DNA from 2 places in the Paenibacillus sp. RC21 genome. Region 1 is predicted to be linked to the other one. Evidence: riboswitches for the same ligand, from Rfam matches in the RefSeq annotation. Region 1 holds a riboswitch; the other holds the start of a gene.
The links. A riboswitch is a leader RNA that binds a small molecule or an ion and turns the genes downstream of it on or off. The one in region 1 is predicted to bind glycine.
Positions count from the first base shown of each region.

Region 2: it holds a riboswitch for glycine, as region 1 does, so the genes downstream of both, ABIA61_RS17320 (alanine/glycine:cation symporter family protein) here and gcvT (glycine cleavage system aminomethyltransferase GcvT) in region 1, are expected to answer to the same signal.

Region 1 is NZ_JBIYCS010000009.1:126,908-142,363, forward strand. It holds gene pulA (type I pullulanase) at 1-1,652, opposite strand, end outside; gene ABIA61_RS22885 (amino acid ABC transporter ATP-binding/permease protein) at 2,023-3,678, opposite strand; gene ABIA61_RS22890 (DUF454 family protein) at 3,671-5,836, opposite strand; gene ABIA61_RS22895 (mannitol-1-phosphate 5-dehydrogenase) at 6,054-7,199, opposite strand; gene ABIA61_RS22900 (PTS mannitol transporter subunit IIA) at 7,196-7,630, opposite strand; gene ABIA61_RS22905 (BglG family transcription antiterminator) at 7,627-9,705, opposite strand; gene ABIA61_RS22910 (PTS mannitol transporter subunit IIBC) at 9,789-11,267, opposite strand; gene gcvH (glycine cleavage system protein GcvH) at 11,784-12,179, opposite strand; glycine riboswitch at 12,479-12,667, shown strand; glycine riboswitch at 12,668-12,764, shown strand; gene gcvT (glycine cleavage system aminomethyltransferase GcvT) at 12,845-13,945, shown strand; gene gcvPA (aminomethyl-transferring glycine dehydrogenase subunit GcvPA) at 14,076-15,431, shown strand; gene gcvPB (aminomethyl-transferring glycine dehydrogenase subunit GcvPB) at 15,428-15,456, shown strand, end outside.
Region 2 is NZ_JBIYCS010000005.1:54,183-69,638, forward strand. It holds gene ABIA61_RS17290 (LacI family DNA-binding transcriptional regulator) at 237-1,277, shown strand; gene glpK (glycerol kinase GlpK) at 1,545-3,038, opposite strand; gene ABIA61_RS17300 (MIP/aquaporin family protein) at 3,069-3,890, opposite strand; gene ABIA61_RS17305 (ABC transporter substrate-binding protein) at 4,459-5,742, shown strand; gene ABIA61_RS17310 (carbohydrate ABC transporter permease) at 5,777-6,652, shown strand; gene ABIA61_RS17315 (carbohydrate ABC transporter permease) at 6,676-7,503, shown strand; gene ABIA61_RS17320 (alanine/glycine:cation symporter family protein) at 7,647-9,065, opposite strand; glycine riboswitch at 9,225-9,319, opposite strand; glycine riboswitch at 9,337-9,413, opposite strand; gene ABIA61_RS17325 (glycoside hydrolase family 1 protein) at 9,605-11,062, opposite strand; gene ABIA61_RS17330 (Gfo/Idh/MocA family protein) at 11,216-12,205, opposite strand; gene ABIA61_RS17335 (oxidoreductase) at 12,236-13,276, opposite strand; gene ABIA61_RS17340 (LacI family DNA-binding transcriptional regulator) at 13,473-14,444, shown strand; gene licT (BglG family transcription antiterminator LicT) at 14,677-15,456, shown strand, end outside.

The DNA.
Region 1 (15,456 bases):
TTATGGTCTCCATATTTGGAGCGCAACAGTTCATCACCTGCATGGATAAAGGGAATGCCCTGGGAGGTCAGCACCATGCCGTTTGCCAGCAAGGATTTGCGTACGGTTTCATTCTCCAGCAAGTCATGCTCATTCACTTCCCGGTACGGGTCTGCATCCGCCACGGCTTGTTCGGCGGCTCTCCCATCCTGCGGCTGACCCTGCTTCCATTGAGGAAAACCGCAGCGTTCCCGCAAATGCCGCACCGTCAAAATTTTATCCCACAGATTGAGATTATCGTGAGCCGTGACATAATTGACCGTTTCCGAAGGTTGGGCTGTAAAATCATGAATAGCTCCAAAAACACCTTTAAGCACCAGTTCCTCCTGATCCCATGCCCCCGTGGCAAAGCCACTTGCGGTACCATCACTGTCACCCTTAATAGCAGAACGATAGTTGTCATTGAAGACGGCAAAGCCTTTGTCCCGTTGTGTTCCTTTTAACGTCAGCAGAGGCTGCGGGGATTCTCCCCCCGTCCAAGGCTCTCCATAGATAAGCAGATCGGTACGAACCTCAGAGCGAAGCTCCTGTGTAAGCTGCTCCACAGTCGGCGTATCTATCAGTCCCATCAGATCAAAACGGAAGCCGTCTATATGATATTCCTCTGCCCAATAGCGCAGCGAATCCTTGATATACTTGCGAACCATCGGGCGTTCGCTTGCCACCTCATTACCCACACCCGAGCCGTTGGAAAGCTGCCCATGCTCATCCGTACGGTAATAGTAACCCGGTACAACAGGGTCGAACGGCCCTTTTTCCACCGAGAAAGTATGGTTGTACACGACGTCCATAATGACACCGATGCCAGCATTATGCAGGGATTGCACTAGCAGCTTCAACTCCCGTATACGTGCCTCCGGGTCAGCCGGATTGGAAGAATAAGATCCCTCCGGCACATTATAGTGCTGGGGATCATAACCCCAGTTATATTCCGTGCCCTGTTCCGCAAAATCATTTACCGTATGGAAATCAGCTACTGGAAGCAGATGGACATGTGTAATGCCCAGCTCCAGCAAATGATCCAGTCCGATGCTGTTGCCCACCGAATCTTTTAGTCCCGTATACGTAAAGGCTGCAAACCGTCCTTGTGCGGCAGATAAGCCTTTTTCTCCAGTATTAAAATGTGTATCCATTGAAAAATCACGCACATGAAGCTCATATATAATGGCATCCGTAGCCCGGGCAAGTGTGGGTCCAGCATCCTCTTTCCATCCGTCCGGATGGGTTTGAATCAAATCAACGATTGCCGTGCGCTGTCCATTGGCTGATACCGCTGTCGCATAAGGATCGGCGGCATAATGAAGGGTACTGTCTGCCCCGTCCAGCCTGTACATGTAATAATACTTGTTCCAGTCGCCTTCCAGCTCTACGGACCATACACCATGCTCATCACGGCTCATCGGAAATTCCCGGCCACCGCTATGGTCCTGAACGTTACCTTCCTGGTCATACAATCCAGCGTTGTCATACAGCGCTACATGGACCTGCTTCGCAGTCGGTGCCCATACTTTAAACATGCTGCCCGCAGGCGTATAAGTAAGACCCAAATCATGGCCTTCATATGTGGGATATGTTGTGTGCTCAAGCTCCTTGAGTTGATTGAAATCAGACATTCCTGTTCACCACCCATTTCGTTACATCGGCTTTCAGCCTCTGTTCATCCATCATTTATGATGTATACGACTTGTCAGTATACCTCAGGATTTTGCAAAATTCGATTCCAGTCGCTCCAAGGTACAATACATAGACGGAAAAAATCATTTCGATCTATATATTGCTGATTACACGTCGCTTTGTGGATTCTTGCAAAATCCTCACCTACTAGGCTATCAAAATAAGACAAGCTTGAAAAGTTGGATGATTTCAAATACGGATGCTGCTTTCATTTCACACGCACACTCCATTTTATGACAAAACCATGAACAGGCTACAGCAGCAGCCCTTCAAGCACCATAAATAATTCCCTTTATCCCTTCACACACGTCAGGACAGCCTACGGTTATCCATCTGAAACATATCGTCCGCAATCCGCATGGTAGAGCCTCGGTGGGAAACAAGGACAATCGTTTTATCCTGCTGCTGTTCCTTTAATGATTTTAAGATAATCGCTTCGTTCAGGCTGTCCAAATTGCTGGTAGGCTCATCGAGCAGCAGGAGCGGAGCATCATGAACAAAGGCTCTGGCCAGCCCCAGCCGCTGACGTTCACCACCGGACAGCCTGTCCCCCAATTCTCCAACACGGCTGTCATATCCTTGAGGCAAGGTCATAATAAAATCATGCACCGACGCCCTGCGGGCTGCTTCCACAACCTGCTCATGCGTAGCATCAGGTTTTCCAATTTTAATATTGGCCGCAATCGTGTCATCAAACAGGAACGTATCCTGATCCACATAGCTTTGCAGACCTCTCAAATGCTTCGTTCCGATTTCTTTCAAATCATGTCCAGATAGCAATATCCCGCCCTGCTGTGGGTCCCTGAACCGCATCAACAGCTTGAGCAAAGTGGACTTGCCAGAGCCGCTTTTACCCTGAATACCTGTAATCCGCTTGTGCGGTATCGTGAGACTTACATCATCCAGCACCGTCTGACCATCATATGCAAAAGTAACCCTGTCCACCTTCGCCCCGGAAAAAGCAACGCTCATTCCCCCGATATTTTCCTCGACCTCCGGGGTTTCCTCCAGCAGACTCAGCACGCGTTCCCCGCTCGCCAGCGTTTGCAGCAGATTGTTGGACAAATTGCTAAGCGCAACTACCGGGCCAAACGAGCTAAACAGGGCAATGACGGAAACAAGCATCCCTGTAAAGCTGACCTGCCCCTTGGACATGCCATACAATCCAGCCAGTAGCATCAGAAATGAAAAACCCACGACCGCTGCATCCGTTATCGCTCTTGTGATGCCTTCATGATGCTTCAAGCTCTTCTGCTTGGCATCCAATTGATCCGTGCGACGGTTAATCTCCGCCAGTCGTTGTTCCCCGCGCCCGTATTGCACAATTTCCTTCATACCACGTAGACTATCCAGGAAATAACTGCTCAGCTTGCCGAAGCTGCTCCGGTATTCCATCCCCTGACGTCTGCCCATACGCGACGTTAACAGGGGAATGAACAGACCGACCGTTATGTAAGCAAGCGCAGCGAGCCAACCTAACACAGGTTCATAGGAACCGATAAAGAATACCATCAACAGGGAAGTAATGATTCCGATCATAACAGGCGCTATCGTATGTGCATAAAACACTTCCAGCAGCTCAATATCACTTGTAATCAGCGAGATCAGATTCCCTTTGTCCTTGCCTTCGAGCTTGGCTGGCGCCAGTCTGCGCAGGGCTTGAAGCACCTTGTCACGCAGCACAGCCAGCAGCTTGAATGCGAGATAATGACCACTCATTTGCTCGCCATAACGGAACACGCCGCGCAGTACAGCACAAACCACGATGAGCGTGAGCAGGAACGTCATGCTGTAGCCCGTCGTGATGCCCGTTGCTGTAAGCAGGGCAAGGGCTCCATAGACAATAATGCCAATAGCACAAGCAAATCCAAGCACTCCAGTAACGATCGTTATGAGCAGAACGGGTAAAAGAGGCCCGGCCAGTACCAGTAATTGGGCCATAATCCGCATTCCGTGTCTACGCATATACAGCACCTCCTTTTACAAACTGCTCTACCTGGTGTTGGCTGAGATACATCTCGGCATAATGCCCTTGCTGGCTCATTAGTTCAGCATGTGTGCCGGACTCTGCCACTTGGCCGTTCCGCAGCACATAAATGCGGTCGGATTGGACAACATTTTCCAGTCTATGCGCGATGAGAATAACGGTTTTGCTGCCTGCCAGCGCATGTATAACCTCCATAATGCCTGCCTCGCTCTCACTGTCTATGTTAGAGGTAGCCTCGTCAAAAATGTACACGCTACTATCATGCAGCAGCGCTCTTGCCAGCGCTAGCCGTTGGCGTTGTCCCCCTGACAGGTTCGCTCCCTGCTCCTCCAGCTCTACTTCCAGCCCTCCCTGTGAGAGAACAAAGTCATACAGCTTCACCTGCCGCAGCGCTTCCAGCATCTGTTCCTCATTCGCGTGCTCATTGCCCATTTTCAAATTAGCTTCGACCGTGCCCTTGAAAATATAGCTGTTGAAACCGATCCAGGTCATATGCCGCATACGGCTTTCTTCTGAAATGGCGGCAAGCTCGGTTCCTCCAACGGTCAGACTTCCTTGATAACCCTCATGATGACCAACGATTAATCCGGCTACTGTACTTTTACCAGAGCCAGATTCCCCGACAATGGAAACAAAACTGCCCTGAGGAATTTCCATAGATATATTTCGCAGGGTGTCCCTTTCGTCGTAGGCAAAATTCACCTGATCCAGTCGAATATCGGTAGTCTTGATGCTTTTTTTTCCTTGTACTAGCTCCTCTGTACTCAGAATTTGAAATATTTTGTCACTCGCTGCCATGCCGTTCATGGCGATATGAAAGTAGGAGCCCAGCAGCCGCAGCGGAATGAAGAACTCCGCCGACAGCAGCACAATGATCAACGCTCCCGCCAAGCCGATATGACCAGCAGAATATTCGCTCACTGCGACCAGAACGCCCGCAGCGGCACCGCCAAATGCAATAAGGTCCATGACTGCCACCGAGTTTAGCTGCATGGTCAGTACTTTCATTGTCATTTTGCGAAAATCCTCGGCCGCCGTGTTCATTTCCTGATGTTTCTCCTGGTCTGTCCCGTATATTTTAAGCGTGGTCAGGCCCTGTACATTTTCCAAAAAGCTGTGACCCAGATTGACATAGCTGCCCCAATATTTTCGAAACAGCTTTTTAGCCATCCTCATAATGACTATAATCGACACCGGAATCAGCGGAACGCAGATCAACAAGATAATGGCAGCCTTGAAGCTGACAAAGGATAATGTGATGAACAACGTTACGGGTGCAAGCAGACTGTAAAATAACTGGGGCATGTATCTGCCAAAATAGGTTTCAAGCTGCTCCACTCCTTCTACAGCAACCTGAATAACCCCCGATGTGGAGGTATGATCCGTATACGCTGGCCCCAGCTTCAGCAGCTTGCCGTAAATTTGCGAGCGCAGCGTTTTTTTGGCATTCACGGAAGCCCGATAGGACAGCATACTGGCTGCATAATTGCACAAGCATCGGACTGCAATCGCAGCAACGACAATGGCCGTCACAGATAGAATCAGCTTACGGGTAACTTGTCCCGTCCATGCCTGTTGCAAAACAAAGGACATGGACAAAACAGCGGCTATACTGCCTAAAAGACCGATCCACTGCACAAGCACACCCAGAACGATATACTTTCGGGAATGCTCCACCAGACCAAGCAGACGGCTATCGACCATTTTAGACCTTTTCTTCGTGGTATCAGCAAGTGCAGCTACAGATGGAGTTGGGGATGGAGTTTCCCCTGTAGTGCCTCTCACCGTTCCGACCCGGAATATAAAGTAATAATATTTGAAGAGGATGACCAACGCGATAATCACTTTGGCCCACACTGGGGGGGTTAAAATAAAGCCGGTGATGAGCATGGCTGACGCCAATCCCAGAGTCATGATTTTCGTGGACAGCTTCAACGATCTCGTTTGGACGAAGCTTTCCAGATGCTTATGGTACAAAGAGGTATTCGAAAACCATTGGTGAATCCGTTCAGACCCCCGCATAAAGAAAAAGGCTGCCAGCAGCAAAAACGGCGTAGTCGGCAGCAACGGTACCACCACGCCAATGACTCCAAGCGCCAAAAATAGAAACCCTAAGGTAACATAGATCGGTTTCACTGTAATCCTCCCTAAAAAGATATGATGATGATCCATTTGATGGATAATGATAATCATTATCAATATAAACAATTTAGACAGGTTGTTATGTGATGTAAATCACGCATAAAAAAATCCTCTTGAAGCACATCTCTACAGAACACGCTTTTGTGGGTGTTGGTGTAGATGTATTGGCTTCAAGAAGATTATCGAAAATAACGCGCGATATTACGTTGTTTTATGAATTTATAATATCATATTGCTCCAATACCTGCCGATGTAGCGGGTGGTCTGCGGGTATGGATGTATAGCGTGTCAGCGCCACACCCAGTCCTTCGCTGCGGATCACCTGCTGAAGCTCGACTGCCTCAGGGTCCTCCGCAATATCAAATTTACAGGCAGCAGCCATTCCTAGCGCCAGATGATCCGTCAAGATGCCATACTCCTCCGCTTGCAGTGCCGGACGTACAAGACGGTCATTGGGAGACAGCTTCCGCAAGGGTGAACGTCCAACCCGAGTGACCTCGTCTGTCAGATTAGGGTTGCGGAAGCGATCTAAAATTTTGGAGATGTACTTCTGATGCTCTCCCTGATCCAAACCGAAGCGCTTCACAAGCACCGCCCCTGTTTCCTCCAGTGCCCCTTGGATCGAATCCACCACCTTGTCATCCTTCATCGCTTCCTGAATGGTAGCATAACCCGCGGCATAACCAAGGTAGGCCGCCACGCAATGCCCCGTATTCACCGTGAACAGCTTGCGTTCAATGTAAGGCTCCAAATCCTGCACGTAAAGGATGCCTTCGATCTCTTTATGGTCAGAAGCCATTTGCGATCGATCCACCACCCACTCGTAAAAAGGCTCTACCTGCACGTGCAACGGGTCCTCATGATGCTGGATCGGCACAATCCGGTCTACAGCAGCATTGGGAAAATAAACCGAAGCCTCCGCCTTGGCACGAGTCGCCTCATCCAGTAGCGCAAAAACATGCTCTTTCAGTTGGGCGCTGCCTCCGATTGCATTTTCGCAGGCGATCACATGTAGCGGCGCTGCCCCGCGTTTTACCCGCCGCTTAATTCCCTCGGCAATGCCTGCTGCAATATGCTTGAGGATGCTGACACCCACTGCGGTCGTTACCAGATCAGCTTGGTCTACCGCATCCGCTACAGCCGCTGCATCTTTGCCATCAATCGCGGTTACATTCGTGACCATCTCCGCATCCTTGGTATCATTCGCCAACTCTACAGTGTATTGCTTGCGCCGGCGTAACTCGGATACAAGAGTGTCGTTAACATCCGAAAAGACAACCTCATAACCTGCCCGCGATAGAATCAATCCGATAAATCCGCGACCGATATTTCCTGCTCCAAAGTGGACGGCTCTCATAGCTCCATCTCACTTTCGAACAGATCGATAATTTCCTGAGGGGTCACCGCGTTGCGGAGTTTATCCATGTTTTCTTCCTCCGCGCATACCACAGCGATACTCGTCAAAATCTCCATATGATCGCCGCCTTGTGCTGCGATGCCGATCACCATATATGCTTTTTCTTCCCCAAAATCTACACCTTGCGGGAACTGAATGATCGAGATGCCTGTCGACTGAATAAACGTCTTGGATTCCTTCGTGCCGTGTGGAATAGCCAACCCGTTCCCGATATAGGTAGACACGATCTCCTCGCGTTCCAGCATCTTGTCAATGTACTCACCTGTAATATGTCCGGCATCCAGCAGGATTTGTCCGGCCATGCGAATCGCCTCATATTTGTCTTTGGCGGTTGCGTTCATTTTTACTTTGTCTATCGTCATAATGCTCACGGTAGGTTCCTCCCTGTCCCTAATTTACTGTGAAAAAATTCAGCCAGTTCACTCGATATATAATTGGCGATATGCTCACGGCTACCGTGTTTCAGTAGCGTAACCATGTCTTCCCGAAGTAGTAATGCACTAATCTCGCTCAATACCTCCAGGCTTTCTCTCGGCAGCTCGCGAGGTCCCAACATAAGCAGCACGCAATCTACCTGTTCGCCTGCATCCGCCAGCAGCGGCTCTGCCAGCTTATACAGCGTAAGCGAAGGCTCGCGAATATAGTAGCTGCGCGTATGAAACAAAGCTATGGAGGTATCAGGGATCACCTGACTACCCTGGCGCTCTCTTTCCATGAGCTGTGCAGCAATGCCAGAAGGCTCTGTGACGTTCCCCCGCCCCGCCTCCAGCATGCAGATAGCCTGTACGGTAGCGCGCATATCCATCCCCTGATTTTCCAGCGTATACACTTGAAATTGCTGTACAATGTGTACAATTTCCTCGAGACTTTTTCGCAGCCCCGTGAGCCACTCCATGCCCTGACCGGGCTGGACGGCCTGCTCCTGCTGCTGATCATTGGGATGCTTGAGTGTAATATGCTGGATAAAATGTCGCAGACGGTCACTCTCCTCCTGCGTCAGCAGCGGGCTGATCTTGAGATAGCGATCCGGTTCCAGCGGTAGCTCCACCGTCGAAATGATCAGATCATAATCCTCTTTCGGAATCCGCGCCGCCTCGTACCATGAGGCCCTATCCACGATTTTGATCTGTGGCAGCTCCTTGGCGAGCCTTGTTGCCAGCAGCCTGGATGATCCAATGCCGCTCGTGCAGACGACGATGGCCCGCACCTCCCGCCGCAATTGTCGCAGCCGCTCCAGCGAAGCGCCGAAATGCATGACGAGAAATCCGATCTCTTCATCCGGCACTTCCATTTCTGTCATGCCCGCCGCAGCCTTCTTCACCGAGTCGAACAAGCTGCCGTAATCCTTGCGGATTTGCTGGAGCAGGGGATTACGGATGGATCTGCCTTCCTTCAAACGTTTGAGTACCGGAGCCATATGGGCAATCAGTCCTTCACGCAGAACACGATCCTCTGCCAATGGCGTGTCTGTCTCTTCCTCTACACGACGAATCAACTCATGAACCGACTCCAGCAGTACGAGATCATCCAGCGGCAGCAGCCGGGTTGAATGATCCTCGGCATCACGGAATAGCAGTCTGAAATAAGATCGTTCCGGCTCTGGAAAATCAATATCCAGCGCCTCTGACAATTCCGTGCATATGCGTTCCACCATAGCTGTGCGCAGCATGATATTCTCATCCGAATCTGTTTTGGAATACGAGAGACGATGATCCACAACGTATCCGAGCCGCAGACGTGCCAGCGAAACGCAAATTTGAATCAACAGCTCCATATATTTGCTTTCCACCATGTTTTTCAGCCATTTCTCATGGGGCTGCCAGAGGGCATTTTCCACGGTCAGCAGGTTCTCTCTGCCAATCATCTCCAGCAACTTGTCAGCGACACGTGTCACAGGACGAAGCTCCTCCCGGCTGGAAAACAGATCCGATTCATCCAAATACTCTAGAGCCAGCTCGGAAATCGCCCGTCTTTTGTCCGTCTCCCGGCCTGTAATCTCGACGCCGTACCCGCGTCTGCGCACAAGCACGAGTCCCCGTTCCACGATCCAGCCTTGCAATTCGTCCAGATCATGACTGACAGTAGTTACTGCGACCTTCAAATCAGCAGCCAGCGCCAGCAGCTTGATCGGCTCCTGTGTATCCAGCAGCATACAGAGAACCACGATCTTTCTTTCCTCAGCCGAATATTCGTCCGACTTCGTATGCATCAATTGCTCCCGCAGACATACAAGCTGAGCCGGGTCGGCATCCACATAGATACCAATCCCTGATTTTTTCTCCAGCTTTACCTCATGAGCCGCTAACCAATGCTCGACTGCACTGAGTTCCCGGTGAACCGTCCTTGTGCTGACATTAATCTTCGTGGCAATTTCCCCGGCCGTTACCTCTTGGGACTGCTCCAGAAGATATTCCACGATGTCACGTTGTCGTTTCGTAATATTCATAAGCGCATACCGTTCCTTCCCAAGCTCATCCCTTCCGCAGAACACACGAACTGCATACAAGGCGGCCTGACTACTACAGGGGATTAAGAATCGGATTTCAGACGTTCCACCAGCGCTTCGTATTCAGGACTCTTCAGGAAATTATCAATAGAAATATGCTCGGCATTTGGAGCCACCGTTTTAGCCCGGTCCGTCAACGTTTTTTGCGTAATAACAATATCCGCATCCTGCGGAATCTCACTGATTGCCGTGTTCGTTACCGTGACATCCACATCCGCCTGCTTCATTTTTTTGCGTAAAATCGAGGCGCCCATAGCGCTTGAGCCCATACCTGCATCACAGGAAAAGACGATCTTGTTCACATCTGATTTATCCTTGACCGTTTGAACTTCACCAATCTCCGCAGCCCGATCAGCTTCGCGGTTATCTTCCGTTACAGTGGTATTTTCGCCTGCAGCCTTGCTTTGAGTTTTCATATCCTTCATGCGGGATGCCGCTTCCTCAAGCCCCTCTTCTTTTTGCTTACCTGTCTTGAGTAACACAGCAGCAACAGCAAACGATACGACCGCAGCAGCAATCACACCGCTCAGCATTGGCAAATATCCGCCTTTTGGCGTCATCAGGAAATAAGCGATGATACTACCCGGTGAAGGAGCTGCTACCAGTCCGGCACCTGTCAGCATGAAACAGAACGTTCCCACCACACCCCCTGCTATAGCAGCAAGAATCAGAATCGGCTTCATCAAAATATAAGGGAAATAAATTTCATGAATCCCGCCGAAAAAGTGAATGATAACCGCGCCGGGAGCCGACGACTTCGCAGGGCCTTTACCAAACAGGCAGTAGGCCAGCAAAATACCGAGCCCTGGTCCAGGGTTCGATTCAAGCATGAACAAAACGGATTTGCCTGTTCTTGAAGCCTCCTCCAGCGCAATCGGACTCAATACTCCGTGGTTCAGTGCGTTGTTTAGAAATAATACTTTTCCGGGCTCAATAATGAGGTTGACGAGCGGCAAAAGCCCTGCGTTCACGAGGAACTGTACCCCTGCTGACAACACTTGACTGATAATTTGTACAAACGGTCCGATTGCCACATGAGCAAGCAGCGCTAAAATCGCCCCGATAATCCCTGCCGAGAAGTTATTGACCAGCATTTCAAAGCCTGATTTAACTTTGCCGTCAATCGCTTTGTCGAATTTCTTCAATATCCATGCAGCCAGCGGACCCGCTACCATCGCGCCGAGGAACATCGGAATGTCCGCCCCGACAATGACACCCATCGTCATAATGGCCCCGATCACACCTCCGCGCTGTCCGTGAATCATTGTGCCACCCGTATAACCGATCAGCAGCGGCAGCAAATAATTTTTCATCGGATCAACCAGTTGTGCAAAACCCTCATTCGGGAACCATCCGGTCGGAATAAAGAGTGCCGTGATCAATCCCCACGCGATAAAGGCCCCCATATTGGGCATAACCATACCGCTGAGAAAACGACCGAAACGCTGTACGGCAACGCGAGCGCCTCCGTTTGAATTGGACTTTGCGTCCACTGTGCTCATATTCATATCCTCCTTATAGGTCAGTATTTTGCATCATTCGATTCCCAACGCTCGAAAGTACAATAGATAAACGAACTAAACCGTTTCGATCTATCTATTGCTGATTTGAAATCGCTCTTGGGATTGTTGCAAAATACCCAGGTAATAAGCATCACTACCTTTTCTTAAAATTCATACTAAATGACAACGCTATCTTCATCAACGAAATGAAAACGTACTTTCGTCATGAACGTTGATGACAACATTTAAATTTAAGATAAACAGGCGCGAAATCATTAGGCATAATTCCTCTTAATGTGGCCTGAAACGTTAGAATTTAGTCGAGAAACCATGCGTCATCTATACCATTTCTATACAAGGAATATCCTCCAAACAAGGGAAAAAGAACGTAATTACGCTTGCCAAAAAAGACAGCAAAAAATAGCCGCTATGCCCAATCATCGCGACTATTTTTATACAAAACCGAGTGGACAAACGCCACTCTTATTCAGTTATCCAACCTACTTTGCCCCATTATTACTCATTGGCAGTCAACTGCTCGTACTGATCCGCAGACAGCAGCTTGCTTAATGATTCCTCTACATCTCCTCCAATCTCCACTTCGATCATCCAGCCTTTTTCATAGGGAGACTCGTTCACCAGCTCAGGCGTACTTTCCAGCGCTTCATTCACCTTCAACACCGTTCCCGTCACCGGAGCGAACAGGTCGGATACTGTCTTTACCGATTCAATAGTACCGATCTCTGCCCCCTGCTCAATCGTTGCTCCCTCCCCAGGCAGCTCCACAAAAACGATATCCCCCAGCTGATGCTGTGCAAAGTCCGTAATACCGATTCGTACCGTTCCATCCTCTGTGCGCTGAACCCACTCATGTTCCTCTGTGTACCAAAATTGCTGCTTCACTTCACTCATCCTGCTCGCCTCGCTTCCATATGGATTACATCGTTTCGCCTACCCGTCTGTGACAGGTTAAGATTATGACAACAAGAACTCTCATGTCAATAATACTAACAAAAATATTTCACATTTCTCCATATATCGTTCTAGCTAAAAATACGGCAGGATATAACAAACGCTTACATATCCTTATTTATGAATAAAATGTTTTATAAAATGATGTTGATGACATTTTTGTTGACATTTCAAATAAATTTGCGTATTAATGGGTTATAACAAGTGCTTTTAGAAATACCCGATAACTGTAAACGCGGATGAACGTGGAGGGAGAGACTGCCAAAACTCGCATAGCTGTTGCCGCCTGTGAAAACAAGGTAGCAAGCGAGTCGGATCAAGCTGTTACCGGCAGGGCCGGATGACGTATAGCTGATCCAAGGGCAGCGCCGAAGGAGTAAACCTGCACCGCAGGTGAATCTCTCAGGCAAAAGGACCTCTGCCGGACGCATCTCTGGAGAGCATTCGCCATACAGGCGGATCACCCAAGGGGAAACCTGGTACACACCGGGGTAACTCTCAGGTATCAAGGACAGAGCTGAAGAAAAGTGTGTGGACTGCCGTCCATACGTTTTTTTCAGCCTGTCTTTTTTGTTTAGCTGATCACACTGGATAGGAGTGAAAAAATGACTAACTTGCGAAAAACGTCGCTGTATTCCTCCTACGGCACGCTGCCGGGGGTTCGTTGCATTGATTTTGGCGGCTGGGAGCTGCCTGTACAGTTCAGCGGCATTCAAAAGGAGCATGAGGCTGTCCGACAACGTGCGGGATTGTTCGATGTATCGCATATGGGTGAATTCCTGGTCGAGGGCCAGGAAGCCGAAGCATTTCTGCAACAGGTGACGACGAACGATGTCAGCCAATTGGAGCCGGGCCAGGCCCAATATTCGCTGCTGTGTTACCCGGATGGAGGTGTAGTAGACGACCTGCTTGTTTACCGCAAAGGGCCGGAGCGTTACATGCTCGTTGTGAACGCCTCGAATATCGACAAAGATTGGGATTGGTTGCTTCGCCATGCTCCTGCATCCGTTCATCTGGAAAACGTATCAGATGCGGTAGCACTGCTGGCATTGCAAGGACCTGAAGCTGCGCGTATTGCCGCAGCCGTGACAGACACGGACATTACGAAGCTGGCATCCTTCCGATTCAATGAGGATGTGCAATTGTTCGGGGCAAAAGCGCTCGTCTCCCGCACCGGATACACGGGGGAAGACGGCTTTGAATTTTATGTGCCCACGGCGGATGCACCGGCAGTGTGGGACGGATTGCTTCGCATCGGTGAGCCGTATGGTCTGGTTCCCGCCGGACTTGGAGCCAGGGATACGCTGCGCTTCGAGGCGCGGCTACCGCTGTACGGACAGGAGTTGTCCGCTACCATTTCGCCACTGGAAGCTGGTTTAGGCTTCTTCGTCAAGCTGAATAAGGGAGATTTTATCGGGAGAGAGGCCCTGCAACGTCAGAAAGAACAAGGTATTCCCCGCAAGCTGATCGGACTGGAAATGCTCGACCGCGGCATCCCGCGTGCCCATTATCCCGTTTTTGCGGAAGGACAGCACATTGGCGAGGTCACAACGGGAACCCAGTCGCCCACCTTAAAGCGTAATCTGGGTTTGGCTCTGGTGGACAGTCATTTCAGTTCCCTATCCACACCGCTGGAGGTCGAGATTCGTGGCAAGCGCCTGCGCGCCGAGGTAGTAGCAGCGCCCTTTTATAAACGTCCACGCTGATTTAAACGCTCGTCTTACTATAACTATCGTGATCCGTTACTAACCGCTGCCCAGTGGGCAATCGTTTATTAATCATTTGTTAATCGTTTTACGTTTTTACGATCTTGTTGGTTGAAAGGAGCCAGACCCAATGAAACAACACCGCTATCTTCCCATGACCGAGCAGGATCAAGCTGAAATGCTGCGCGTGGTCGGCGCATCGTCCATCGACGATTTATTCAGCGATATTCCCGAGGCGATCCGGTATAAGGGGGAGCTGCTCCTGTCTTCTCGGTTAGACGAAAGAGCCTTAACCCGCCACTTATCAGGACTGGCCGGGCAAAATGCCAATACTGACACGCACGCCAGCTTTCTCGGCGCAGGGATTTACGATCATCATATTCCATCCGTCATCCAGCATATCACTTCACGCTCGGAATTTTATACGGCCTACACTCCTTATCAACCGGAGGTAAGCCAGGGCGAGCTGCAAGCCATCTTCGAATTTCAATCGTATATATGCGAATTAACAGGCATGGCTGTAGCCAATGCCAGTATGTATGATGGAGCGACTGCGCTGGCAGAAGCGGGCTCATTGGCCGCCGCTGCCACCCGCCGCAAGCAGCTTATCGTATCGCGGACCGTCCATCCGGAGGCACGTCAGGTGTTGGCTGCCTATGCACGCGGGCTGGATTTGGATGTCGTGGAGATCGACTGTGCAGATGGTGTAACTGACGTGAAGGCATTAACGGCGGCCATATCGGAGCAGACGGCGGCAGTTTTGGTCCAAAGCCCTAATTTTTTCGGGGCCGTGGAAAATCTGAAGCCGATGGCTGACCTGATCCATGCGCACAAGGGTCTTATGGTCGTCAGTGCCAATCCACTGGCATTGGGCTTGCTGGAAGCGCCCGGCAAGCAGGACGCGGATATTGTCGTAGGAGACGCGCAGCCGCTTGGCATCTCCTCCTCCCTCGGTGGCCCAACCTGTGGTTACTTTGCCGTTTCTCAGGCGCATATGCGCCGTATCCCCGGCCGTATTGTGGGCCAGACCACAGATCGCAACGGTAAACGCGGCTTCGTGCTGACCTTGCAGGCACGGGAGCAGCATATCCGTCGGGAAAAGGCCACCTCTAACATATGCTCCAATCAGGCACTGCTCGCTTTATCTGCCTCTGTGTATTTGTCCGTCATGGGTAGACAGGGCATCGCGGAAGTAGCCGAGCTAAACCTGCACAAAAGCCGCTACGCATTGGAGCAACTACTCGGCTTGAAGGGCGTGACTGCCTCCTTTACTGCACCCACCTTTAACGAGTTTGCCCTGCGGTTACCTGAGGGTACCGATATGAATAAACTGCAAGCCGGATTGCTTGCTGCCGGATTTATCGGCGGCTACGATTTAGGGCGAGATTATGAGGAATATGCAGGTCACTTGCTGATTGCCGTGACAGAGCAACGAACAAAGGAAGAGATCGATCAATTCGTGCATACCTTGGGGGGATTGCTATGACGCATATTACAGGACAAGATCAGGG
Region 2 (15,456 bases), on a different contig from region 1:
CGTTATTTACATTTACCATTATGTAACGAATGATCTGTATTTGTAAATAGAGATTTGTGAAATATCAAAAAAAACATGAACCACCGCTAAATTAAACTTATTTTTCCATAATATATTAAAATATATCCTAAAAGCACTGTTGACTCTCGTCTATAAGGTAGCATAGAATACGAGTAATCATTAAATTTAGAATGCAAAGTCAATTCAACTAAACCAGTTTAGTTTCGGAGGATTTCATGAATATAAAAACAATAGCGAGTATGGCAGGCGTTTCTGTAGCAACGGTTTCGAAAATTATAAATAATTACACGGATATCAGTGAGGAAACCCGGCAGCGGGTGCTTAAAATTATGGAGGAAACAGGCTACAGACCCTCTTCCTCGGCTAGAACGCTTGCTACCAAAAAATCAAATCTGGTAGGCGTTATATTCGCTGGCAAGCTGAATGTCGATTTTAGCCATCCTTTTTTTGTAGATATCATTAATGTCTTCAAAAAACAGATTGGCTTGCTCGGTTACGACCTGCTGTTTTTTTCGAATGAAAAATTTCTGGACAATGGAGAGGACTATTTGGCTCGTTCGAAATATTTTTCAGTGGACGGGTGCATTATTATTGCCGGAGATGAAGTGGAGAAGAGCGTTTTTGATCTCGACGCCAGCCCCATCCCCTGCATTGGTGTGGATATTGAACTAACCGGAGCCAGTTCCTGTTACATTATGTCCGACAATCAGAAAATCTCAATGAAGGTTGTTGAGCATTTTTACATGAATGGTTACCGAGATATGGGTTTTATTGGAATTGAACGCCCATCCCTGGTGATTAAGGAGAGAGAAGAAGCCTTTATTGCTTCACTAAAACGGTTTAGTCTTGATGTTAGACCCGAATGGATCGTGTATGCTAAGGACTACGCAGCGGAAGATGGATACCAGATAGCGAAGACGTGGATACAGCAAGGAGATTTACCAAGGGCTATTTTTGCGGCTACCGACCTGCTTGCCTTTGGTGTCATCCGTGCTTTCAAGGAAAGCGGCTTGAGGGTACCCGAGGATATTGCTGTGGTGGGATGTGATGATATAGAAGCCTGTCGTTACACCGATCCTCCACTGACCACTGTAAAACAAGATAAACAAAAAATAGGCCGACTAGCCGCTATGGTGCTATTTGACCTGATGAATAAACAAATGGAAACGAAATGTATTAAAGTAGAACCGGAGCTAGTCATTCGCAGCTCCTGCGGAGCCCGGCAAAATTGGAACCATACGAAGGTTAAGGGCTAAGATAAGTTGGGCTAATAACATATCTCATAGAGTGTGCCAGCTTTCTATAACTCTTTAACGAAAAAAGGGAGTCACCTCAGTGTTACATGACTGTGCCCCGTAAGATGGACACTTTCTCTCAAAGTGTCCATCTTACGGGGCATTTAAGTTTTAATCAGAGTAAACAACAGTGGTGGAGCGGATAAAATATAACGCCCAATTCAAATGTCTTACGTGTAACCGAAAAAGACATTGCGTTGCTCTAGAAGAGATCCTTCGTTTAAGCTATTACTTGTAGGCCATTGTCGCCTTCACAGCCTTTTTCCAGCCTTCATACAAACTGCTGCGCGTTTCTTCATCCATACCGGGGGTAAAAGATCGCTCCACCCTCACACGCTTGCGCAGCTCATCCATGCTCTTCCAGTATCCAATCGCCAAACCTGCCAGACATGCGGCTCCCAGTGCTGTCGTCTCATGGATCACAGGCCGTTCTACTGTGGCATCCAGAATATCACTCTGGAATTGCATCAGAAAATTGTTCAGCACGGCTCCTCCATCCACCCGCAACGTCTTCACGGCAATGCCGGAGTCAATTTCCATCGCTGCAAGCACGTCCTTCGTCTGGTAAGCAAGTGCCTCCAGTGTTGCGCGGATAAAATGCTCCTTCGTGGTGCCACGTGTCAGGCCAAACATCGCTCCACGCACCTCGCTATCCCAGTATGGACTGCCCAGGCCGACAAAAGCTGGTACCAGATACACCCCTTCCGAAGAGGGAACGCGGGCTGCATAGGCTTCACTGTCTTTGGCTTCACGGAACATGCGCAGACCGTCACGAAGCCACTGAATCGCCGAGCCCGCTACAAAGACACTCCCCTCCAGCGCATATTGCACCTTGCCTTCTTCCAGCCCCCAAGCGATGGTCGTAATAAGTCCGTGCTTGGACTCAACCGGTTGATCGCCCGTGTTCATCAGCATGAAGCAACCTGTGCCGTAAGTATTCTTGATCATCCCTTTTTCGTAACAAGCCTGACCAAATAGAGCCGCCTGCTGGTCACCCGCTGCGCCTGCAATCGGTATATTTTGACCAAAGAAATGATAATCCACCGTATGCGCATATACCTCGGAGGAAGGCCGTACCTCAGGCAGCATGTTTTTTGGCACACCGAGAATGTCCAGCAGTTCTTCGTCCCACTTTAGCTCATAAATGTTATACATCAGTGTTCTGGCTGCGTTGGAATAGTCGGTCACATGCGCCTTGCCGCCGGATAGCTTCCAGATCAGCCACGAATCAATCGTACCGAACAGCAAGTCGCCTCGTTCTGCCTTTTCCCGCGCACCTTCTACATGATCCAGTATCCACTTCACTTTTGTGCCTGAGAAATACGGGTCAATCAACAGCCCTGTTTTACTGTGGAATAGCTCCTGATGCCCTTGCTGCTTCAGTTCTTCGCAGATCTCGGAGGTTTGGCGCGACTGCCATACAAGTACGTTATACACAGGAAGTCCTGTATTTTTGTCCCATACGGCTACCGATTCACGCTGATTGGTAATGCCGATGGCGGCAATCTGGTTCGCTTTTACACCGGATTCGGATAGACAGGATGCAATAACCCCCAGAATGGAACTCCAGATTTCATTCGCATTCTGTTCCACCCAGCCGGGATGAGGAAAGTATTGCGGAAACTCCCGCTGAGCCGAGTACACCACATCCCCTTTACTGTTGAACAAAATCGCTCTTGAGCTTGTTGTTCCCTGATCCAGTGACAAAATATATTTTTCCATCGTTAATCTCTCCCCTGTAATCCGCTCATTTTATGCTGTTATTTTATGAGCTTTATCACTTTTATAAGTACGGCTGAAACGAAAGGTAAGCATAAGCACCACTACAATCAGACCCAGCACAATCCAGAAAGCTGGAGTCATATTCCCTTTAAATACGGTCTGGTAAAACAACCCTCCGAAAGAGCCCCCCAGCAATGGCCCTACAATCGGCACCCAGGCATATTTCCAGTTCGATGTTCCTTTACCGGGAATCGGCATTAACCAATGCGCAAGACGCGGGCCCAAATCTCTAGCCGGATTAATAGCATAACCTGTAGTCCCGCCGAAGGACAAGCCGATGCTGACAACCAGAAAACCCACAATGAGTGGATTCAATCCCTCAGCGAAGGAGTTGGCACCGAATGACTGCAAAGCAAGAACAAAGATGAAAGTACCGATCATTTCACTAAGCACGTTAGCGAACGGATGATCAATAGCCGGTCCTGTAGCAAATACACTGAGTTTGGTTGCTGTGTCCTCCGTCTCTTTCCAGTGGGGCAAATAATGCAAAACCACAATCACGGCACCCGCCATGGCCCCAAGAAGCTGAGCTGCAATATAGCCCGGAACATCCCTCCACGGAAAAGCTCCCTGAAATGCAAGCGCCAGCGTCACCGCCGGATTTAAGTGTGCTCCGCTGATCTGACCAACCGCATATACCGCAACGGCGACCGCGAGCCCCCACCCCAATCCGATCACAATCCAGCCAGAGCCGTGGGCAAATGATTTTTTCAGGGACACCCCTGCGCACACTCCGCCACCTAGGGCAATAAGGATCATCGTCCCTATGAATTCGGCTGCGTATGGCGACATACAACCTACCTCCTCAATAGATCAACCGATTTTCAATCGCTTTCACCGCGCACAAAAAAAGAAAAGCCATCACAAACCGCCCCCTGTGCTCTAACATGGGATGTCTGCGTGGCTCTCTTGTCTCCGTCACGATTATTAACTTAAATTTGATATTATATAAGCATGTAAGCGATGTCAACTGCGTACAGATTATTTTCGGTACGCGATCCGAAATTCTGAAAGATGAAATACAACGGTTGATGTAGTAATCCGACCCCTGAGCTTAGGCACGTGTGATCTTCATGTAAGAGACGCACGCGCTTTTTTAAGTCAGCATTTTGCATCATTCGATTTCCAACGCTCGAAAGTACAATAGATAGACCAACTAAACCGTTTCGATCTATAGATTGCTGATTTGAAATCGCTCTTGGGATTGTTGCAAAATGCTCAAGTGGATATACGTTTCAAATTTTTTGTTTTTGGTTAAGGCATATGCACATAAATGGATAACAGATTCATATGATGGAGCTAAACCATTCACAACTTGTTCAGCAGGTAGACCAACTCAGACAGCAAGGAGGGAAATGACGTGAAGACAGTACGATGGCTGGTGTTATGTCTTGCTTTCCTCACTATGTTTAGTGGTTGTAGCGGCCCTCTGTCCTCTGAAAGTCATTCATCTGAAAGCAATTTGCCAAACCACAAAAAGATAACGCTTACATTATGGTACTGGAACCGTTCTATTGACGATGAACTACTCGCTCGTGCCGAAAAGCAGTTTCCCGACATTAAATTGAACACCCAAAAAATCGGCGGTGATTTCAAAGCCAAGCTCAAGACGACTCTGGCAGCCCGTTCCGGTGAACCGGACATCGTAGCTTTGAACGACTGGATGGTAGAGTTATTTCCTAGTGCGGATCGTTTTTATGATTTGAGAACACTGGGAGCAGATCAATTCAAGGATCAGTATTTGGAGTGGAAATGGAATCAGGGCATTACCCCTGATGGCAGCATGATTGCCTTTCCCATGGACACAGGCCCTACCGCCCTCTTCTATCGCAGTGATCTCTTTGAACAGGCGGGTCTGCCCAGTGATCCTGAAAAGGTCAGTGCTACGATTCGCACATGGGACGACTATATGGTTGCCGGAAAACAGCTTCAGCAAAAGCTCGGAAGTCGTTCGTTTTTAGCTGATAATATTGTAAACGTTTACAATCAGATGCTTGCTCAAAATACAGACCTGTACTTCAAGCCGGACGGCAGCTACATCGGTAATCAATCCCCTCATATCCGTTTGGGCTGGCAAACCGCCGTGGCTTTTCACAAGAAGCATCTACTCGCCAATGCGGATGGCTGGACCCCCGAATGGAATGCTTCGGTCAATAACGGAAAAGTTGCCTCTTTTATAGGTGCAATCTGGATGAAGCAAGTTCTCACGGAGGCTGCGCCGGATACTGCGGGCAAGTGGAGAGTCGCCCGTGCCCCTGGAGGGGACGGCAATTTGGGTGGATCTTTCATTTCCATCCTCAAATCCAGCAAACACCCCAAAGAAGCCTTTGAAGTCCTGACCTGGCTGCAAAACCCGGAACACCAGTTGGAAGCCTACCAAAAAATCGGGCTGTTCCCGTCCACTCCTGGCGTCTATGACGATCCTGCCATGGAGACACCCGAGCCTTTCTTTGGCGGTCAGGCCACCGGACTGATCTTTGCCGCCTCCGCACGTAATGTCAAAAGCAGCTATTTCGGCGAGCGTTATCCTGTCATTCACGGCATTGTGACACGTCGCCTTGCCAATGTCGCCAAGCAGGATGCCGATCCCGATGCATTATGGACGGAAACGATGGACCGAATCGAACGGGAATTACAGCGGTAAAAAATCAAAAATTTAAAAAAGGCGTGTGGTCAATATGCTGAAAGAAATATGGAAGCACCGTGCCGTATATGCCGCAATCTCGCCGTTTTACCTGCTGTTTGGCATCTTCGGCTTGTTTCCGATTGGCTTTTCATTATATCTGGCGTTTCACAAATGGGATGGCATCGGAGATATGACCTATAACGGCTGGGGTAACTTTGGCTATCTTGTGACAGATAACGAATTTTGGCAGGCTGTGGGTAATACCTTTGCGATCTGGGTGTATTCAACGATTCCGATGCTATTTTTTGCACTGATGATTGCCTTCCTGCTTTATGCACCTTTTGTCAAAATGCGTACCCTGTGGAGGGTCGGATTTTTTCTGCCGAACGTGACATCCATTGTGGCTGTTGCCATCATCTTTGGCGCTTTATTTGCCAATAATTTCGGATTTCTCAATTACCTGCTGCAACTCCCGGGCTTGCCTATGATCCAGTGGCTTAATGTGCCGTGGGGGATCCAAATCGCCGTTTCCTCCATGGTTGTATGGAGATGGACCGGCTATAACGCGATCATCTACCTGGCCGGACTCCAGAGTATTCCGCATGTGCTGTATGAAGCTGCGAAAATAGATGGAGCAACTGGAGCGCAAGCTTTCTTCCGCATCACCATTCCTATGCTTCGTCCGGTCATCCTGTTTACCGTAATTACGTCTACCATTGGCGGAATGCAGTTGTTCACCGAGCCGCAGGTGCTGGTCGGTAATGACGGTGGTGCCGGAGCAAGTGGCATGACCATTGTGTTGTATCTGTATCGTGAATCGTTCATTAACAACTATTTTGGATATGGTGCAGCCGTCGGATGGGGCATGTTCCTCATTATTGCCCTGTTCTCCATCGTGAACTGGAAGCTCGTACAAGGTAAAAAATAACGGCAGAAAGGGGGTTCTACAACATGATGCAGGCACGTGTAAAATCCGTTATTTTATATACCGGGCTGTCGACGGGAATGATTCTGTCGATGTTTCCTTTTTACTGGCTTATCGTCATGGCTACCCGTACAACTTCGGACATCTATCGTTTTCCACCACAGTTATGGTTTGGAAGCCACTTCTGGAGCAATGTGACGAGAGTATTGCAGCAGATTGATTTTGCCGGAGCTTTTTTTAATACGCTTTTTGTAGCCAGCTCCGTTACCCTGTTGGTGCTGTTTTTCGATTCACTGGCCGGGTTTGCATTCGCCAAGTTTGATTTTCCGGGCAAAAAAGCATTATTCATCATTCTGCTGGCTACGATGATGGTCCCTTCCCAACTGTCGCTTGTCCCCTCCTTTGTCATGATGGCCGCCTTTGGATGGGTGGGCACGTTCAAAGCTCTAATCATTCCGGGGATGGTGAATGCCTTCGGCATCTTCTGGATACGCCAATATGCAGAGGAATCCATTCCAAAGGAGTTGCTGGATGCAGGACGGATGGATGGATGCAGCTTTTTTCGGCTGTATTGGAATGTGGCGCTCCCGATTCTACGTCCTGCGTTCGCTTTTCTCGGCGCATTCACCTTCATAGGAGCATGGAATGATTATTTATGGCCGTTAATCATATTAACCGATGAGCGCAAATTTACGCTCCAGATTGCGTTGTCCCAATTAAACGGTATTTACAATACGGATTATGCGATGGTCATTGCTGGCACCCTGTTGGCTGTACTGCCGCTTATCATTTTATTTCTTTTCATTAGCCGCCAGTTTATTTCCGATCTTGCAGCTGGAGCAGTCAAAGATTAGATTTACTGAGTCAGCTTTATCCTGCTCTAAAACGCAAAAAGGGAGTGTCCTCCCAGCCTGTAATGGCTGAGGGACACTCCCTTTCGTTATCCTGGCAAATGATCTTGCAGAGTCAATATTCTTAAATCCGGATATATCGGACTTTACGAGCTGACTGTTTGTCCTTTTTCTTCTATTTCTATGGCTGCTCCTGCACTGGCACCTGCAAGTATTCCCTTTTTCTTGTCAGGATACAAGGAATCCATATAGGTACGGGTTTCTGCAACTACAATTCCCGACAAGCCGAGCAGTGCAATCAAGTTCGGGAAGGCCATCATGGCGTTAAAGATATCTGCCAGCAACCAGATCGCATCCAGCTTAATAAACGCGCCTCCGGCAACCAGCGCAATGAACAGATAACGGTACGGCTTAATCCATTTGACACCCAGCAAATATTCAACACAGCGTTCTCCATAGTAGTTCCAGCCAAGCATCGTGGTGAACGCGAACATAATCAGAATGATTGTGAGCAGTTCCGCACCAAGCGGGAATGCGCTGGAGAAAGCTTGCTGCGTCATCAAGCCCGCATCGGTAGGACCGCTCCATACGCCGCTAACCAGCAGCGTCAGCCCGGTCATCACGCAAATAATCATCGTATCTATAAACACACCTGTCATGGAAATCAACCCTTGCTCCGCAGGCCATTTGGTTTTGGCGGCTGCGGCTGCAATCGGTGCGCTTCCCAATCCGGCCTCATTGGCAAAAATCCCTCTGGCTACCCCGCTGCGCATCGCCAGCATAATCGTAGCTCCGGCAAATCCACCCGTCGCAGACGTCGTCGAAAACGCCGAATGCAGCACAAGCGCGAGTGCGGCAGGAATCTGATCGGCGAACCGAATCAGTACGATCATACAGATCAACACGTACAAGCCTGTTTTGAAGGGAACAACTTTGGTCGATACCTTGGCAATGCTCTTGAGCCCTCCAATAGTAACGAGTCCCGTAAGGGTAGCAATAATCAATGCCGTTACAATTGGTGGAACACCGAAGCTGTTTTCGGTTGAGGATACAATCGCTTTGACCTGAGGAAATGTTCCAATCCCGAACAGCGCTACCAGCATCCCGGAAAAAGCAAACAGCATCGCCAACGGTTTAAAGCGGCGTCCAAGCCCTTTTTCAATATAATACATAGGGCCGCCGGAAAATTGTCCATTCCGATCCTTCACCCGGTATTTTACTGCAAGTACACCTTCCGCATATTTCGTCGCCATCCCGAAAAAGGCTGCAACAACCATCCAGAACAGAGCACCCGGTCCGCCCAGTTTTATCGCTGTCGCGACGCCGACAATACTTCCTGTACCTACTGTAGCCGCCAGCGCCGTACTCAGGGCCGCAAAGCTGCTGACATCCCCACTACCTTCATTTGGGGCCTTTCCGATCAGCTTGATCGCCAGAGGCAGGCGGAAAACCTGCAACATTTTCAACCGTATGGTCAGCCACAGACCTGTTCCCATAACGAGAATGATCAGTGGGGCCCCCCATATCCAACTGCTAATCGTTTCTAACACATGTACCAAATTCATTTCAACCCGCTCCTCCTGCATATTAAAAAACAAAAAAGAGTCAAATCCGCTGATTCGACTCCTGGAGAGGTTAAAGGCACGAAAAAATACAACCATCTTGTGCAGGATTCAGCCACTAACAGCTCATAAAAAAGCCTAGGGCATCCCCTGTCACAGGTTATTCGCGTCTCTGTCCTTTTGCCTGAGAGTTTAAGCAGATGATATCTGCGGTGCACCTTCGGCGCCCAATTAAGGGTCTCTCCAGAGTTCTGTCCGTTTACGGTCCCGCTTGTTGCTGTAATCAGCCCAAGCACCTGAGAGTTTTGCCCCTTCGGTCGGAACTTACGTTCCATCTCCCGCAAACATCAACCAGACATATGAAATTGTTTTTTATTATACAGAAAACTTTCAGCTTTTTACAAGTGAAAAATTTGTGAAGTCGTTTGGTTATCTTAAGATGAGCCTATAAAATAAAGGCGGGCGCAGCCAGATTCATCCTCATGATGTTCTCTGCCGCACCCGCCCCCAGGCCATATTGGGTTATATTCAGTTAGCTTGGATTACAGTTCTTCGCCGTTGGTGGCAATTACATTTTTGTACCAGTCAAAAGAATCCTTCTTGGAGCGCTTCAGTGTTCCGTTACCGTCATCGTCCAGATCAACATAAATAAATCCGTAACGCTTGGACATTTCGGAAGTGGACATACTCACAAGGTCGATAGGTCCCCAGCTAGTGTAACCGATCAGATCCACACCGTCCGCAATCGCTTCCTTCATTTGAGCGATATGTTGGCGCAAATAATCAATGCGATACGTGTCGTGAATGGAGCCGTCTTCTTCCACCTTGTCATATGCACCCAAGCCGTTTTCCACGATGAACAGCGGCTTTTGATAACGGTCATATAATGTGTTCAGCGTAACACGCAGGCCGATCGGATCAATCTGCCAGCCCCAGTCAGAGGATTGCAAATATGGATTTTTCACGCCGCCAATCAGGTTCCCCGCTGCTTTCTCGCCTTCCGGACCTGCAGAGACAGTCAAGGTCATGTAATAGCTGAATGAGATGTAATCGACCGTGTTGTTTTTCAGAATTTCGGCATCGCCGGGTTCTGTGTGCAAAACAATATTATTTTCTTCAAAATAACGGTTCATATAATTTGAATATTCCCCACGGGCATGTACATCCGTAAAGAACAGATTCATCTGGTTTTCATGCTGACTTTTCAGCACGTCTTCCGGGTTACACGTATGTGCATAGCTTTCCATACGAGCCAGCATACATCCGATTTGAGAGCCAGGAATAATCTCATGGCCTCGTTTTGTCGCCAATGCGCTCGCCACAAACTGGTGATGCAGGGCTTGATAGATCGCTTGCTGCTTGTTATCTACACGATCAATGACCACACCGCCACCTGTGAACGGACTCATCGTCATCACATTGATCTCATTAAAAGTCAGCCAGTATTTCACTTTATCCTTATAACGTGTAAACACCGTTTCGGCATAATTTACGTAGTGCTGTATTACTTCGCGACCGAGCCAGCCATTATATTTCTGTGTCAGACCTAGCGGTGTTTCGTAATGGGACAATGTCACCAGTGGCTCTATCCCATACTTGCGCAGCTCGTCAAATACATTATCGTAAAATTGCAGTCCTGCTTCATTCGGCTCCGCATCATCACCATTCGGGAAAATCCGCGACCAGTTAATGGACATGCGGAATACCTTAAAGCCCATTTCCGCAAATAATGCGATATCTTCTTTGTAATGATGGAAAAAGTCCACACCTTCGCGCTTTGGAAAACGGGCATTTACCTTACCAGACAAAATGTCTTCGAGTCGCTCGGACGAAATCTCTATAGCATGATCGTTTGTGCGCTCTGCTTTGGGTACATAAGCAATCACGTCCGCACTGGACAATCCTTTTCCATCTACGTCAAAAGCGCCTTCCAATTGGTTAGCTGCGGTTGCCCCGCCCCACAGAAAGTTTTTCGGAAATCCTTTTAATATCTTAGTCATAGTATGAGAGCCTCTTTTCTTATTGGATATGTTAAACACTTGTGGAGTATTCCATAACGACCTGAATGGACCAGCCTTTGCCATCCTCATTGTAAGCAACTTCACATGGGTTGGCAGCTACTAGTACTTATAATACATCCCCTCCTTCTTTAGTTATTTTTGTCCATCTTCAAAATAAATGCCATTTTGATGGCGCAGTTCATTGCTGATCTTCTGAACCTCAATGCTCAATGACTTCAATTCTTCGTAGCGGTCTTTGTCCTTTTCGGCAATGATCCGATAAAATTCCTGAGCCTCGTAAAACATGAAATGATGAGTTTCAGGAGTACTTACAGTATCTGTTTCCTGAGTACGGACATCCAGAACCGATACGTCCGTGATACCAGAGACACCACTGGAGATCATAGTGGCCTGGTCCCCGTAAATTTCAACACGGTTGGTGGTTACAGCATTTTTGGCCAGTTGGATCACCAGTGTAAAATCGGGATACGACAGTAGGATCGGGCCGCCCAAATCCACGCCATTCTCATGCTTTTTGGCACGGTACAAGCCTGATGTAGGGGCTCCAAGCAAATCAATGGCAAAATACAGCGAATACACACCCAGATCCATTAATGCACCCCCGCCATAAGACAGAGAAAAGATATTAGGAGTATCTCCTGAAAGCAACTGATCATACCGGGAGGAAAATTGCATGGAGTACAAGGTGCCACCCTGGATATTGCCCACGCGCTTCAAGTTGTCCTTAAGGCGCAAAAAATTAGGCTCATGGATATGACGAACCGCTTCCAGCAGGTAGCAACCATTTCGGTCAGCCAACTCGTAAGCTTCTCGCAATTCCTGTTCTGTCAGGCTGATCGGTTTTTCGACAATCGCATGTTTGCCATGCTCCAAAAAAAGACGCGCTTGCAGCATGTGCAAGGAATTGGGCGTAGCAATATAAATGGCATCAATATCGGATTGAGCCATCTCTTCCAAACTGTCATACAGCGTAATGTTTTCAAGCTGACACCCGGCGGCAAAAGCTGCGCCTTTGTCCTTATTTCGAACAAAGAGTGCTGTAATTTCCCAGCCGCCAGCTTCCTTCACGGCTTTAACCCATTCTGTGCTGATCCATCCAGTTCCAATCATTCCGAGCTTCATATGGCGTAACTTCCTTTCTTGATGGCGAGCCTATCGCCGGAAATCAACGATTGACGGGGAAGGCTGCTTAAAGCCGCTTTCCAATATTTCGATTGTCAGCAAAATATCCTCGTCCTTAACCAGCTTGGGTGTTCCGTGCACAATGGACTCGTACAACGAGTCATACAATTGTCCATAATCTCCTATTGGCGAAGGAAGTGTTTCCTCGATAGCTTCACTACTTCCGGGCGGAACGTATTTAAGTTTGCCATAGGAAGCGGGATTATCCAGTCCGAAACCTTCCGCATCCGGGGTCTTGCCGGCTTTCAGCCAGGTTTCCTGCTGATCATCTCCCCATTTGACAAAGCTGCCCTTCGTGCCGTGAATAGTGAACTGCGGGTAAGGCAGGCACACCACAAGAGAAGTTTTTACAATCACTTTTTTGTCCGGGTAATATAATATAGTTTCATTGTAATCATCAGCGCCATGAGGAGTACGGATAGACTTGATGTCATATCCGACTTGCTCCGGTCTGCCAAATAAGGCGATGAGCCTGTCCAGCGTATGAACACCGAGTCCGTAGTACATTCCGTTAACAGGATTGCCGCCGGGCATACTGGCATTGGGACGGAAATAATCGTAATGGGATTCAATTTCGACGATGTCTCCCAGCTTTCCGGAATGGAGTGCTTCCTTGAACGCCAGATAATCGCTGTCAAACCTCCGGTTTTGATAAGGCATGATGATGAGATTATTTTCCTTGGCGAATTGGATCAGTTCTTGCGCTTGCTCAAGGTTTTCACAAAAAGGCTTTTCCACCAGCACATGCTTGCCATGGGATAGAGCCAATTTTGCATATTCATAATGCGTAGAGGAAGGCGTACATACAACGACGAGTGATATTTCCGGGTCGCCCAGAACGTCCGTAATTTGATCCGAGAACTGAATGTCGGGGTAGGCCGTTTCCATATCCTCCCTCACTTGGCGTGTGAACACTCTCGATACTTGAAAGGCGTCCCTGATCTGAACATAGGGCAGATGATATCTGGTTGTACTTTTGCCAAATCCTAAATATGCAATTTGAATCGTCATTTCGCAAATCCCCTCGTTTCCTAAAGGCTTAGCTTTACGATATCGCAAGTATTGCCAGAATAATACCACAACATGAGGAACGTTTTTTTGAAATGCATCGACAGATGCTATAAAATAGACGTAATGCCCTCATAAGCATCCTAAACGTTGTAACGCGTTTCATGTCAAATATTTTTCATATGTGAGGAGAAGCAGCATGTCGAATCTTGATCAAATTGCCAAACTGGCGGGCTTTTCCAAAGCTACGGTATCCAGAGTGTTAAACAAGTCCCCCCATGTGAGCCGGGAGACGAGAAGTAAGATTTTAAAAATCATGCAGGAGCTGGATTACGTTCCCAACCGGAACGCCATTTCCTTATCCAAGGGTCAGACCCTTCAAATTGGCATCATCACTTCAACCATTAATGAAATTGTTCTCGCATTTCTGAATAGCTTTGTAGAGGTGGCGGGCCAGTACGAATTTCAAACGATAATTTATACTTCGGGAGAAGACAAGAAGAAAGAGCTTCAGGCCTTCGAAGATCTGAAAAGAAAAAGAATTGATGCGCTGGTCATCATTTCCTGTGTAAATGATACCGATTTGTTAAGCACTTATTGCAAGTATGGCCCGATCGTGTCGTGGCAACGAATGGATCATACCGATATTCGCTCCGTCGCCATGGACCAGTACGAAGGATACATGCTGGCGCTAAAACACTTGATACAAAAAGGCTATACTCGTATAGCCAATGCCTTTGGCCGCCCAAGCAGCATCAACACCCACAGCAGACAACGAGCCTATGCGTATATCATGGAGCAGCATAATCTTCCTGTATTGCAGCATTGGAATCAATCTTCCATCTATAACATCCGTGATGGTGAGCAGGTGGTGCGCGATTTGTTACAGTATCGGGACGAATTCCCACAGGCTATTCTGTGCTCCAACGATTATGTGGCGGTTGGTATTCTCTGCGAAGCACGCAGACAACTGCTGAGCGTGCCGGAAGATCTGGCGATCGTCGGGTTTGATAACACGGAGCTCTCGCATACGATGGGCATTACAACCGTTCAGAATCCAATCGAGGCTCAGGCGCAAAATGCCTTTTACATGCTTTCCCCTCAGCTCGTAGGTCGCCAAATGGAGCTGCAACCCCTGCAATACAGCCTCATTGAGCGCACGACTACATAGAGTAACGCTTAACTGAGGGGCTAGGCGAAAGGACCTGTGTTTATAATGTTTTTTGTCGAATAAGAATAAAATATGTTGAAATCGCTTTTTTTTGTGCTACAATAGCACTATATAAAGGATTGTGACCGGTGATGCGGGCAATGCCTGAGTTCAATTGAGTGCTATTGCTAACAATAGTGTTGAATTGTGCTTAGGCATTTTTTATTGGTAAAGGATGGGAGGGGGAACTTCAATGATTATTGAGAAGGTGCTCAATAACAACGTCCTGTTGACTAAAAACGACAAAGGCAAAGAGGTCATCGTGATGGGAAGAGGCATTTCCTTCAAAAAGGTGGCTGGGGACCAAGTCGATGATGATAAAATAGATAAGATTTTCATGTTAAATGAAAACGAGTTCACGGCCAAGCTTACCGAGCTGCTAAACGATATTCCCGTATCTCATCTGGAGGTCGTGAATGAAATCGTAACCCATGCAACGGAAGTGCTGGATACGGAATTAAGCGATAATATTTATTTAACGCTGACCGATCATATTCATTTTGCGATACAGCGGCAAGAGAAGGGGCTCGCGCTCCAAAACGCGATGCTGTATGAGATTAAGCGCTTTTACAAGAAAGAATTTGAGGTTGGGCTGGATGCTCTGCAAAAAATTGAAAATACGCTTGGTGTGAAGCTGGGCGAAGACGAAGCGGGCTTTATCGCATTGCATATGGTGAATGCTCGGATCGACGGTAACGAAATGAAGTCTACGCTGAAAATGACCGAGATTGTTCAACATATATTGAATATTATTACGTATCATTACGGTATTGTGCTGGACGAGTCCTCTTTTAGCTATTCGAGATTTTTGACGCATTTGCAATATTTTGCGATGCGGGTGATTCGTAAAGAGGTCATTCACAGCGGCGAAGAATTTTTGTACAACCAGGTAAAGCAGACATATACCGAAGCTTTCGCTTGTGCGCAAAAGATCAATGAATATCTGGAAAAAACATACGATCAATATTTAAGC